3 regions of the Paenibacillus sp. W4I10 genome follow, and region 3 is predicted to be linked to each of the others. Evidence: a T-box and tRNA genes for the amino acid it is inferred to sense, from the RefSeq annotation. Region 3 holds a T-box; the other regions hold tRNA genes.

What was found. A T-box is a leader RNA that pairs with one kind of tRNA and senses whether it is charged. The one in region 3 lies ahead of leuS (leucine--tRNA ligase), so its partner is inferred to be a tRNA-Leu.
Region 1: it encodes a tRNA-Leu, which carries the amino acid that the T-box ahead of leuS (leucine--tRNA ligase) is inferred to sense. The anticodon was not compared.
Region 2: it encodes a tRNA-Leu, which carries the amino acid that the T-box ahead of leuS (leucine--tRNA ligase) is inferred to sense. The anticodon was not compared.

What each region holds. Positions count from the first base shown of each region.
Region 1 covers NZ_JAUSXX010000001.1:3,027,960-3,032,177, reverse strand. The annotation lists gene QF049_RS13465 (sensor domain-containing diguanylate cyclase) at 1-619, shown strand, start outside; gene QF049_RS13460 (winged helix-turn-helix transcriptional regulator) at 670-1,032, opposite strand; gene QF049_RS13455 (Gfo/Idh/MocA family protein) at 1,256-2,248, opposite strand; tRNA gene QF049_RS13450 (tRNA-Leu) at 2,469-2,553, shown strand; gene QF049_RS13445 (hypothetical protein) at 2,659-2,844, opposite strand; gene QF049_RS13440 (sn-glycerol-1-phosphate dehydrogenase) at 3,003-4,157, shown strand.
Region 2 covers NZ_JAUSXX010000001.1:2,940,018-2,944,235, forward strand. The annotation lists gene xynC (glucuronoarabinoxylan endo-1,4-beta-xylanase XynC) at 387-2,081, shown strand; tRNA gene QF049_RS12985 (tRNA-Leu) at 2,218-2,301, opposite strand; gene pelA (pectate lyase) at 2,475-3,428, opposite strand; cyclic di-AMP (ydaO/yuaA leader) riboswitch at 3,857-3,988, shown strand; gene QF049_RS12995 (C40 family peptidase) at 3,994-4,218, shown strand, end outside.
Region 3 covers NZ_JAUSXX010000001.1:210,385-214,602, forward strand. The annotation lists gene QF049_RS00865 (phosphotransferase family protein) at 198-1,154, shown strand; T-box leader at 1,266-1,535, shown strand; gene leuS (leucine--tRNA ligase) at 1,614-4,058, shown strand; gene comER (late competence protein ComER) at 4,039-4,218, opposite strand, start outside.

The DNA of each region.
Region 1 (4,218 bases), 2.8 Mb from region 3:
GAATCAGGTCGATAAGGGACAAGTGGATCTACCTGTGATGAAGCCTCATTGGAATAGAGAGGCAGACCTTCTAACGAGAGCAGTTGTTGGCGCATTGGCGAACTTTAGGAAACAGACAAACCAGCTTGTCTATGATGCCAGAACCGATGTTTTAACAGGCATGAACAATCGCAGAACTTTCGAAGAAGTCATCCAGGAATGGATTCAGGATGAGGTGCCATTCTCCATTATTGTTCTGGATATTGACCGCTTCAAGTCCATTAATGATACATTCGGGCATCATGCTGGGGATGAAGTATTGAAACACATTGCCAATATCATTCAATTGTCTGTTCGACCAGAAGATGTCTGCGCCCGGTTTGGTGGAGAGGAATTTGTAGTCTTGTTAAGAAATTCCGAGTCTAACGTGGCTTTTGAGATTGCTGAACGTATCCGAATAACGGTCGAAGAAAGCATATTGCCTATAGATCGTTCCGTCACCATCTCGGCTGGAATTGCTGAATATCCGAAGCACTCCACAACTTCCACAGAACTGTTTCACTTGGCGGATAATGCATTGTATCAAGCGAAGGAAGACGGGCGTAACCGTACGGTTACGATCCAGACGGTTATTAAATAAGCAAGCAAAGAAGCTGTTCCCTAAAAACTAGGGACAGCTTCTTTTGTGTTTTATACCTCTTGCGAGGATCTGGCCAGAACCTCATTTGTATACGTTTCTCCCCAATCTCGCATGCTGAAGATAATCGGCCGTAACGTTTCACCAAATGGTGTGAGGGAATACTCTACTTTAGGTGGAATCTGGGGGTATATTTCACGATGAACAATTCCGCTGCTTTCCAACTCTCGAAGTTGCAGGGTGAGCATACGCTGGGTGATTTCAGGAAACAATTTTCGGATCTCGTTAAATCTCAAAGGACCGGAGAATAAATGATACAAAATGGCACCTTTCCATTTGCCTCCGATCACACTGAGGGTAACTTCCACGGAACAGCCGTATGGCGCGGGACATAGCTTGGTAGCGTCCTTTTTCATTATAAGTACACCTCCACTTTAGGGTGATTTTCTATGGTATCTATTTGGGTGGTTATATTTCATAAAGTACGTATAGTTCATGAAAGAGCATATCACTTATGATGCAGATTATAAACCCTAATTATAGTCGAAGGCAGATGTGTTGATGTCTATAAGATAAAAAAGAGCCCCGGTTTCAGGCTCTTCTCTGAATGTATAAAATATGATGATGAGCGTATATACGCTACTTCAGTGACGATAGAATGGAGTCACATAGAGCCATCGTTGCTATATTATCCTTGGCGCTGGAATGTGGGACAGTCTGATTCTGGCAACACGCGATAAAGTGCACCATTTCACCAACAAACCCGCGTAGATAAAGGTCGCGATAAGCTCCTGACATAGGAGATCCGGAAGGTGTATATACAGTATCTTGCTCCTCGAGAGATTTCCAGGGAAGGCTGGTCGAGCTTCGGGATTGATGAACAGTAAGTGTGTTGATCTCTTCAGCTGACGCAAATCCGTTGTCAAAGGTGACGAGTACACTTTCACTCTCCCGTGACCAAGCGCTCATGCCGGTAAAATAAGCGCTGCCTACTACGTTATTCTCAAAAACAAGGGAAATGCTTTGATTAATGTGTTCCCCATCCTTCACGGTTGTGCCTGTAACCCGTATTACTTCTCCGAATAAGTAACGCATCAGATCGACCATATGTATGGCAGCGAGCTTCATGAACTGTTCCTCATCCTTGCAAAATGGGGTACTGTCTACAGCGAATTTCATCTGGAATGAACGTACCTTACCTAGCGAACCACTATCAATGAGCTCCTTCAGCTTCATGTATACGGGAGCATAACGTTTCATAAAACCGACCATGACAACGACGCCAGCCTGCTCGGCAGCTTCTGCTACAGCTGCGGCTTCCGCTGCATTCCATCCGAGTGGCTTATCCACGTATACATTCTTACCAGCCCGAATGCATTCAAGGACAAGAGTGGTCTGATCTACAGGCTGGGCGACCACAACGACTCCGTCACAAGTTTCCTGTTGTAACATTAGCCCAGCGTTATCATACGCTTTTCCGTTGCTGCCAAATCGCAGCAGAGCTGCTTCAGAGCGTTCCATACTGCGTGTGGCAATGGCCTGGATCTGCGCTCCGGCTTCAACAACAGAAGGATATATATTCGTGGATGCATGAAACCCGGCACCGATAAAGCACAGATGGGTTGTTTTCAAGGTGGATCTCTCCTTCATTTTTTGCATTTGTATGGATGTTATATTTGTTTAATGTTACGATAGGGTGTTTGAAGTTGAGAAAAAAGGACATATGTCCTATCTTGAATGAAAAAAAGAAGTTGCATTTTTATTTTGGAGCATGTATACTCTGAATTACGGTAAAACAAGGAATTGCTTCACCGGAACGCTTTTCATCGATGGATGAGGAGATACATATTATGCGGTCGTGGCGGAATTGGCAGACGCGCACGGTTCAGGTCCGTGTGGGCTAACCCCCCGTGGAGGTTCGAGTCCTCTCGACCGCATCTAACAAAAAAGGTTCGTGAGTTGCTCTAGGGCAATTCACGAACCTTTTTTTATTTTTTGGATCATTCGTGTGAAGCCTACATTTTGCTACCAGCATGCTAATACTAATGTTGCCGTTGGCGCAGAATGACTGCCGTGATGATCCCGGCAATGGCTCCTGCAATACCAAATAGCGTAACACTGGCAACCACTTCAACCGACTGGAGACGAAACAAAAAAGCGATACCACTGCCAAAAGTGGTTCCGGCCAGAAATCCGAGCGATATTCCTAATTCTTTCGTTAATTTCATTGCTTCACCTACTTGGAAATGTGAGATGTGGATTTGCAAATATTGGGTACAGGCAGTAAAGTGTGATCAGGAAAATCATCACATTTTATTTCCTTTTTTATCTTGTGGTTTTAACCCGTTAATTATGCATGATATCTCATATGGGAGGGTAAGAGCGAATGAATATGAACGAACGAATTGCAGCATGGAATGAGGAAGCACAACAGTGTGCTTGCGGTCATCAACACCGGGTGGTGGATATGCTGATTCATCTGGAAGCTGGGGCCATTCAGAGGTTACCGGGTTATTTGTCTGAGCAAGGATATCGTCAGGTGACGGTTGTTTATGATCGACATACGTTTCAGGCGGCCGGATCTGATGTGCTGAGCAGTGTTCGCGAAGCGGGAATACATGTGGATGAGATCGCTCTGCCGGAAAATCGTGCGGGTGATATCATTGCGGATGAAGCAGCTATTGTACAGGTCATGTTGGGTGTGAAACTGGAAAGTCAGGCTGTAATTGCGGTGGGTTCAGGTACCATTCATGATCTGGTGAGATTTGTTTGTTCCAAAATGAACAAGCCCTTTCTGTCCATACCGACAGCGGCTTCAGTGGATGGGTTTACCTCTGCGGGTGCACCCTTAATTGTAAGCGGCGTCAAACAAACATTTCAGGCTGTTCCGCCGGAGGCTATCTTTGCCGATCTGGATATTCTGGAGCAAGCCCCGCAAGTGATGACAGCTGCCGGATTCGGAGATATGCTTGGTAAATATACTTCACTTGCAGACTGGATTGTTTCTCGTGAACTGGGCGGAGAACCGTTCTGTCCAGTTGCTTATCGGATGACAGAAGAAGCGCTGAATACCTGCATAGATCATGTACAAGCTATTGCGGAGGGGCGAGCAGAGGGAGTAGCTGTATTAATGGACGCATTAATTGTTTCCGGTATCTCCATGCTGATCATTGACCATTCCCGTCCGGCATCCGGAGGTGAGCATCATCTGTCTCACATCTTGGAGATGGATCTGATGCAAGCGGGAGAAAGACCGGTTCTGCATGGTGCCAAAGTTGGCGTAGCTTGTGCATTGCTTACGGTGAAATATAAAGAGCTTGCACAGACATCGGGTGAGCCGGTGTTTGGGATATATGACCAATTGCCGGAGGCTTCTCAGCTCATTGCATGGTTGGAACAAGTAGGTGGACCTGTGACTACTGGGCAACTCGGTGTAACCCCTGAGATGGTGGAACATGCGTTCAACACAGCGCATACGCTTCGTCCTCGATATACGGGGTTGAGATATATCAATGAAGTGTTGAACACGAGGTTAGGATGACCTTTTAGAGAGAATGGTCATGATGAAATGCATAATCTTAGCTTGTAGCGGGCTCTGATGG
Region 2 (4,218 bases), 2.7 Mb from region 3:
GATCTCATTGTTTGATAATGAAGGCAGGAATATGTAAGCCAAAGCCTTCCTTAATAACGACATCCCCGCCATTGGAGACCTCTATTTCAAACGAAGATCTCCATCATTCCAGTTTTCTCCTTTGTATTCAGACAAGAACTGTCATTGAACAGTTAGAAAATAGAGATTAATTAGAAAAAATACTGTAATTTGTCAGGTTTTCAGTCTAGGAATTATTTAGTAGAATCAACAAATGAAAGAATTCATGTGCTTCATTTCTTTCCTATGATTTATGGAAGGAGGTTTTGAAAGGGTTTACATAAAATAAATGCCAGGCAATCCGCTATTCTTGTTTGTTATCCCTGGTCGCGTTTTATCTATGTAACCATTTACCATTATCGAGGAGGATGAAAGTAGTGAAATTCAAACTAAAAAAAACGATTAATGTTCTTTTGGCCTGTTTAACAGCCCTGCCTTTGATGTTAACCCCGACAAATGTGTCAGCAGCCAGCGATGCCAACATTAATTTGTCCTCGGAAAAACAGCTGATTAAGGGCTTTGGGGGCATTAACCTTCCTGCTTGGATTGGTGATCTGACTCCCGCTCAACGTGAAACTGCTTTTGGTAACGACCAGAATCAGTTAGGCTTTTCAATTCTCAGGATCTACGTTGATCCAGATTCTAATAACTGGTATCGTGAAGTTGCCACAGCCAAACGGGCTATTGAAAAGGGGGCTATCGTATTCGCATCCCCATGGAATCCTCCGAGCAGTATGGTTGAAACATTCAACCGCAATGGTGACACCAATGCCAAACGTCTGAAATACGACAAATATGCCGCATATGCGCAACATCTGAACGACTTTGTATCCTACATGAAAAATAACGGTGTAGATCTGTATGCCATTTCGGTACAAAATGAACCGGATTATGCTCATGACTGGACCTGGTGGACTCCACAAGAGATCCTTCGATTCATGAAAGAAAATGCTGGTTCCATTCAAGGTACCAAAGTCATGGCACCTGAATCCTTCCAGTACTTAAAGAACATATCCGACCCAATCCTGAATGATCCGCAGGCCCTTGCCAACATGGACATTCTGGGAGCACATACGTACGGAACTCAGATTTCGAATTTTGCCTACCCTCTCTTCAAGCAAAAAGGAGCTGGCAAAGAACTGTGGATGACTGAGGTGTATGTTCCGAACAGTGACAACAATTCAGCAGACCGCTGGCCTGAAGCACTAGAAGTTTCCTATCACATGCACAATGCCATGGTAGAAGGTGATTTCCAGGCCTATGTGTGGTGGTACATCCGCAGACAGTATGGTCCGATGAAAGAGGACGGTACCATAAGCAAACGCGGGTATAATATGGCCCATTTCTCCAAATTTGTACGGCCTGGCTATCTCAGAGTGGATGCAACCAAAAACCCGGATACGAACACATTTGTTTCTGCCTACAAAGGGGATAACAAGGTCGTTGTCGTAGCAATTAACCGTGGAACTTCGGCCACAAGCCAAAAATTCGTTCTGCAAAATGGTAATGCCTCCACGGTGTCCTCATGGATTACGGACAGCAGTCGCAACCTGGCAAGCGGGGCCTCGCTTAACGTATCCAATGGAGCCTTCACGGCACAGCTCCCACCTCAAAGCGTAACAACGTTTGTTGCCAACATTACTGGCGGGAATAACGGCGGAAATACAGGTAGTGGCACTACTTATGAAGCCGAGACCGGAACAACTCTTACGGATGCTACCATTGAAACGATCTACCCAGGTTACACTGGCTCCGGGTATGTTAACTTCAATGCAATGACTGGTTCAGCCATTCAATGGAACGCCATTAACAATACGATTACAGGCACCAAAAATGTAAAGTTTCGTTATGCGCTGGAAAGCGGCACTCGGAACATCGACATTTTTGTGAACGGAACCAAAGTCATTAGCAACGAGCCCTTTCCGGCTACGGGAAGCTGGTCCACATGGGTTGAAAAAACAATACAGGTCCCCATGAACACGGGGACCAATACATTGAAAGTGGTCACCACCGGATCCGAAGGACCGAATATTGACAGCGTTAATGTTACCGCAGCACAATAAACGTTCCGTATGGCTAATGGAAGACATTTGCTGTACGTGCAGCTAAGCACTAAGTACTCAAATCTAAGTTAATGTTATATCAAAAAATGCAAAAAAAGACTCCTTAAGCGTTAGCTTAAGGAGTCTTTTTATTAGATGCGGTCGAGAGGACTCGAACCTCCACGGGGGTTAGCCCACACGGACCTGAACCGTGCGCGTCTGCCAATTCCGCCACGACCGCATATTGTATCTCCGTGATCAATATCGGCGACAAGAAATAATATATCATGCGGAATCTATCATGTCAACACTGAAAATAATAACAATAAAACCCGAACCAGACGTCCATGTCGATTCGGGTTTTACCTTTAACTATTAATAGCTTGGTTCATTAAAACGGAAGCATACTGCAAATTACAGCTTGGAAGGCCAGTTGCCATACCATGCGTAACCGCCTCTTCTTTCTTTATCAATATCACTTAATTTGTATTTAACTACCCCGTCACGACCAATAAAGATTGGTCTATCCGTTCCTATCTCATAGAAGCGTGCCCAAATTGGTGCAGCTTTGGAATCAGCGATAATTTTACTATCTCCATTAGCTCTTTCATATTTGTACCCCGTAATTTTCACCTTGTTAAACCAAGCCTCCGCTCCTTTAATGGATGCGGTAATTTTAGCGTTAGCAGGTCTGGTTTTCAGAAATTTAACAATCGTTACACTCTCTCCAGCTGTCAGCGATGGCACTTCGTAGATTCTTGCGCTCGCTGGTTTAAGGGAACTGGAATCATGTTGTTGTCCCCATGCTGTCAGCTTACCACCTGAAACGACTTGTGTATTCAAAATCGCCTCCACACCTTTGGCAACTGAATTTTTACTACGGTTAGCAAGTGTGCTGTCGATAAACGAGAAATCACCTTTGCGTGCTGCTACTTCATCCAGCATGATCATTACATTAATCATGGCATCATCATTGTAGGTAATGTGCTTGTGATATCCGGAGCTTTGGTAAACTTGTGGCCATCCGCCGTTTGAATACTGCATGTTGATCAAAAAGTTAATTCCTTTGATTGCAGCTGTGGAGTATCGCGGATCATTTGTCTTTTTAAATTCCTTCGCCAATCTTCTAATTTCTGAGTATGTAGCCTTGTTGTCAATCGTGGACTTCGCCCACTCTCCACTTGTCTGTTTATAATCTTTTCTCCAACCTCCATCCGGCAGCTGGTTCTTCAAAATATCAGAAATACTCGCTGTAGTACCCGATGCATCCGCAGCAGATACCGTCCCTACAGGAAGAACTGCCATTCCAACTGCTGAGAACACCATCGTACATGCCAGGACAAAAGTAATTATTTTCTTCGCTTTCAAATGTAACACTCTCCTATGTTCATTTTTATAAATCTTCCACTTCTACTTTACCTATGATATACGCCCCCAAACCTCCTTTATTTGTATTTATCGCATAATAAAATCAATTTTAATCCAATATGTGGATTGGATAATCAGATAATATGCAAAAATTCGATTTTTGTCAATATATGCAACTTAATGAATATAATCTCTCTAATTCTACATAACGGGATAGTTCTTTTAACTCATGACAAACCTATTTATTTATCCAAATTCGTCTTAAACGAATCATTAATGACGTTTTTGTCATGAATGATTCCCAAACTTGATCCCTTCTTTCATATAAAAACCTTAATTCCGCTAACATTGAGGTATTACGAAGGGTTTTAAATGGGTTTGACAATTACGCATTTATGCAATATAGTTTCAAATAGTTACAAAAACTTAATTATTCATTGCCGAGTTTCATGTTTGAAAACGGGGGAACCAATTTGGGTGAATTATTCTTATACATAGGAAATATAGGGAACCTTCTACCGAACCCTTAGCTAACTCCGTAGGCATCGAAGGGAGAACATTGATTTTGAAAAAACTGATTATCTCCATTTTTGGAGCAGCTGTATTATTTACATCCGGGGCAACAAGCACAGAGGCAAGCAGTATCAACTCCGTAGTGAACAACATGACAGGTATACCTTACAAATGGGGTGGCACGACTGTAGCCGGCTTCGACTGTTCTGGTTTTATGAGATATCTTTTCAACAAATACAGCATTGAATTGCCACGTACTTCACAGCAGCAAGCCAAA
Region 3 (4,218 bases):
TGGTGCATAAGGGCAGTTTTTTTGTTTGATTTTCCATGGAGAATGAATAGCGATAGTCTTAAATAGGGTAAAGGAATGCAAGAAAAGACATAACGACGTGACAAAAAGTATTGCCAGTTAAAGTAAAGGAGGCGATAATAGTCGGATAGAAAGCGTTTTCCGAGAAAATAAATCAATTGTCAATGTGAGGTGTAAAAATGGAAAGTACATATAAAACAAGACTTACGTCAGAACAATTGAATGCCATAATAGAGCAGCATTTCTCTGCAAGTATACAGGACTACAAGGAAATGGTAGATGGCTGGGCCAATCATGCATATCTCATTACACTTAGTGACGCACAGCGAGTGGTACTCAAGATTGCACCGTCGGCTTCGACAAATCTGATGCGCTGTGAGCAGGATCTCATGATTGCCGAGGTTGAGGCACTACGCCTCATCACGGAGCTACAGGATGTTCCCGTACCCCAAGTGCTGGCTTATGATGATTCGTTAACCATGGCTTCAGCGCGTTATTTTATCATGGAGTACATGTCTGGAACACCCTATAATCAGGTCAAGGATCAGTATTCTGCGGAAGAGCAGGAGGCCATTGAACAACAACTCGGTCGGTACAATCGTCGAATTAATGAAATCAAGGGTGAGAAGTTTGGATATTTCTCGGAACAAAAACAGCGTTATTCCACATGGAAAGAAGCATTTATGAATTTGATGGATGACATTCTTACCGATGGTGAAGAAGCCGGAATTACATTTTCGATCGATTACCCTGAATTGAGACGTTTGATTGAAGAAAAATCGAATGTGCTGGACGATGTCAAAGAACCTGTGCTTGTGAGTTGGGATCTGTGGGATGGCAATTTTCTAGTAGACGCAGGTCGTATCACAGCGATTATTGATTTTGAACGTTCACTGTGGGCAGATCCTCTGATGGAGCATTATTTCAGTCATTTTAACTATACGCCTGGTTTTGTGAAAGGGTATGGGCATGCGATTACGACCGAAAGTGAGCTGAAAAGAAGAAGCCTCTACGACTTGTACTTTGATCTGGTGCTACGCATTGAGTGCGCTTATCGTCAATATGATAATCAGGAACATGTGAATTGGACCATTCATAATCTGGAGGAAGGCATTGAGCGTTTTCGGTTATCCTAAACAGCAACCAGCGTTATGAACGGTACGAACCGCAGACTTCAAGATGGCGATTATAACGTGTAATATTGACTTTGGGCTTGCTTTTTTATATAATGGTCCCGATATTGTATACATATTTCGATGATAAGGATCAGTAGTAATTCCTGTACATAACAGAGAGCCGGCGGTTGGTGCAAGCCGGTTGACAGTGATTTGCGAACTCGCCTTGGAGAAATGCGGTGATTACACCACTCTGTTTAACCTGCTTGTATAAAGCTTGGGTTTAGGAATGGAAATCCGCATCGGTTAACCGCCGTTACAGGTCCAAAGGGAGTGGATGACGAAGCACGTTCGTCCGCTAACTAGGGTGGTACCACGGGAATTCAACCTCTCGTCCCTAGCGCTGCAAACGCTACGGGATGCTGAGGTTTTTTTGTTGCAATTAAAGCTAAAGCGAATAACCTGAAGGAGGAACAATAGATGACTGAGAATAACCAGCCGAAACACGGCTATCAGCCACAAGTCATGGAAAAAAGTTGGCAGCAATACTGGGATGCAAATAAAACGTTTAAAACGGGTGAGGACCCTGCTAAACCGAAATTTTATGCACTGGATATGTTCCCTTATCCATCCGGTTCAGGTCTGCACGTAGGTCACCCGGAAGGATATACGGCAACGGATATCGTTTCCCGTTACAAACGTATGCGCGGTTACAATGTATTGCACCCAATGGGTTGGGACGCTTTCGGTCTGCCTGCTGAGCAGCATGCACTGGATACAGGTGAACATCCACGAGATATTACATTCCGTAATATTGATAATTTCCGTCGCCAGATCAAATCGCTCGGTTTCTCTTATGACTGGGATCGTGAGATCAGCACAACGGACCCTGAATATTATAAATGGACACAATGGATCTTTATCCAGCTGTACAATAAAGGCCTGGCTTATGTGGATGAAGTTGCAGTTAACTGGTGTGAAGCCCTTGGAACGGTACTTGCTAATGAAGAGGTTATTGATGGCAAGAGTGAACGTGGCGGACATCCGGTTGTACGCAAACCGATGCGTCAATGGGTTCTGAGAATTACCGAGTATGCAGAGCGTCTGTTGGAAGACCTGGAAGAGCTGGATTGGTCTGAAAGCATCAAGGATATGCAGCGTAACTGGATCGGTAAATCGACAGGTGCAGAAGTTGTATTTGCCATTGAAGGTCGCGAGGAAGTTATCAAGGTGTTCACCACCCGTGCGGACACATTGTTTGGTGCGAGCTTTGCAGTACTTGCTCCGGAACATGAATTGGTAGAAGCAATTACAACTGATGACCAACGTGAAGCGATTCAGGCTTATCAGGAGCAGGCTTCTCGTAAGAGTGATCTGGAACGTACGGATTTGGCCAAAGACAAAACAGGTGTATTCACTGGCGCTTATGCAATCAATCCCGTTAATGGTGCAAAACTGCCGATCTGGATTGCTGATTACGTTCTTGCAGGTTACGGTACAGGCGCGGTTATGGCTGTTCCGGGTCATGATGCACGTGACTGGGAATTTGCGAAGCAGTTCGGTCTGGATATCATCGAGGTTATTCAAGGTGGCGACGTTACACAAGAGGCATATTCGGGTGATGGCGCGCATGTGAATTCCGATTTCCTGAACGGACTGAACAATGAAGAAGCGGTTGCCAAGATGATTGCTTGGCTGGAAGAGAACGGCAAAGGACAAGGGAAAGTAACCTATCGTCTGCGTGATTGGCTGTTCAGCCGTCAGCGTTACTGGGGTGAGCCAATCCCGATTCTGCATCTGGAAGACGGAACGATGAAGACAGTACCGGAGGATCAACTTCCACTGCTGCTGCCTGATATCGACCAGATCAAACCTTCGGGTACAGGAGAATCACCACTGGCGAATGTTACGGAGTGGGTGAATACGGTAGATCCGGAAACGGGAATGAAGGCACGTCGTGAGACCAACACCATGCCACAATGGGCGGGTAGCTGCTGGTATTACCTGCGCTTTATCGATCCGCACAATGACAAGGAACTGATCTCCAAGGAGAAACAGCAGCAGTGGCTGCCAGTTGATCTGTACATTGGCGGAGCAGAGCACGCGGTGCTTCACTTGCTTTACGCTCGTTTCTGGCACAAAGTGCTGTATGATCTGGGTGTTGTGGAGACCAAAGAACCTTTCCACAAATTGGTGAACCAAGGTATGATCCTGGGTACCAATAATGAGAAAATGAGTAAATCCCGTGGTAATGTCATTAACCCGGATGAAATCGTGAATGAATTCGGTGCAGATACATTGCGTCTGTACGAGATGTTCATGGGACCATTGGAAGCGACAAAACCGTGGAATGCAAACGGGGTTGAAGGCATGCACCGCTTCCTTTCACGTGTATGGCGTCTCTTCATTAACGAAGACACAGGAGCCATCAATGACAAGATTACGGTGGACGGTGGAACGGATGAGTTCAAACGGACTGCTCACAAAACGATCAAAAAAGTTACGGAAGATCTGGAACATCTGCGCTTCAACACATCCATCAGCCAGCTGATGATTTTCATCAACGATGCATACAAAGCGGACACACTGCCTCGTGAAGCGATGGAGAACTTTGTGCAGCTGTTGTCACCACTGGCACCGCATATGGCAGAGGAACTGTGGAGCCGTTTGGGTCATGAAGGTGGAATCTCTTACGTGGCTTGGCCTGAATATGATGAGTCCATGACAGTAGATGCGGAAGTAGAAATTGTTGTTCAGGTAAACGGTAAAATCGTAACTCGTGCTACAATCGCGAAGGATCTGGATGCACAGGGTATGCAGGACTTTACGATGGAGCTGGCACCTGTTAAGCAGGCGCTGGAAGGCAAGACCATTCGTAAGGTCATTGCCGTTCCAGGCAAACTCGTTAATATTGTTGCCGGTTAATCTCACCGGCTCGGAATAGTTCATCCAGCTTTAACAAATCTTCATCATATTTGTCATGTGTCGTGTGGATCAGGCTGTCGAAAACACCGTCGAGACTTACCTTCAGCAGTGCCAGTGCCTGAGCGGTAATACCGCCAGGTACAGCGACACGAGCCTGAAG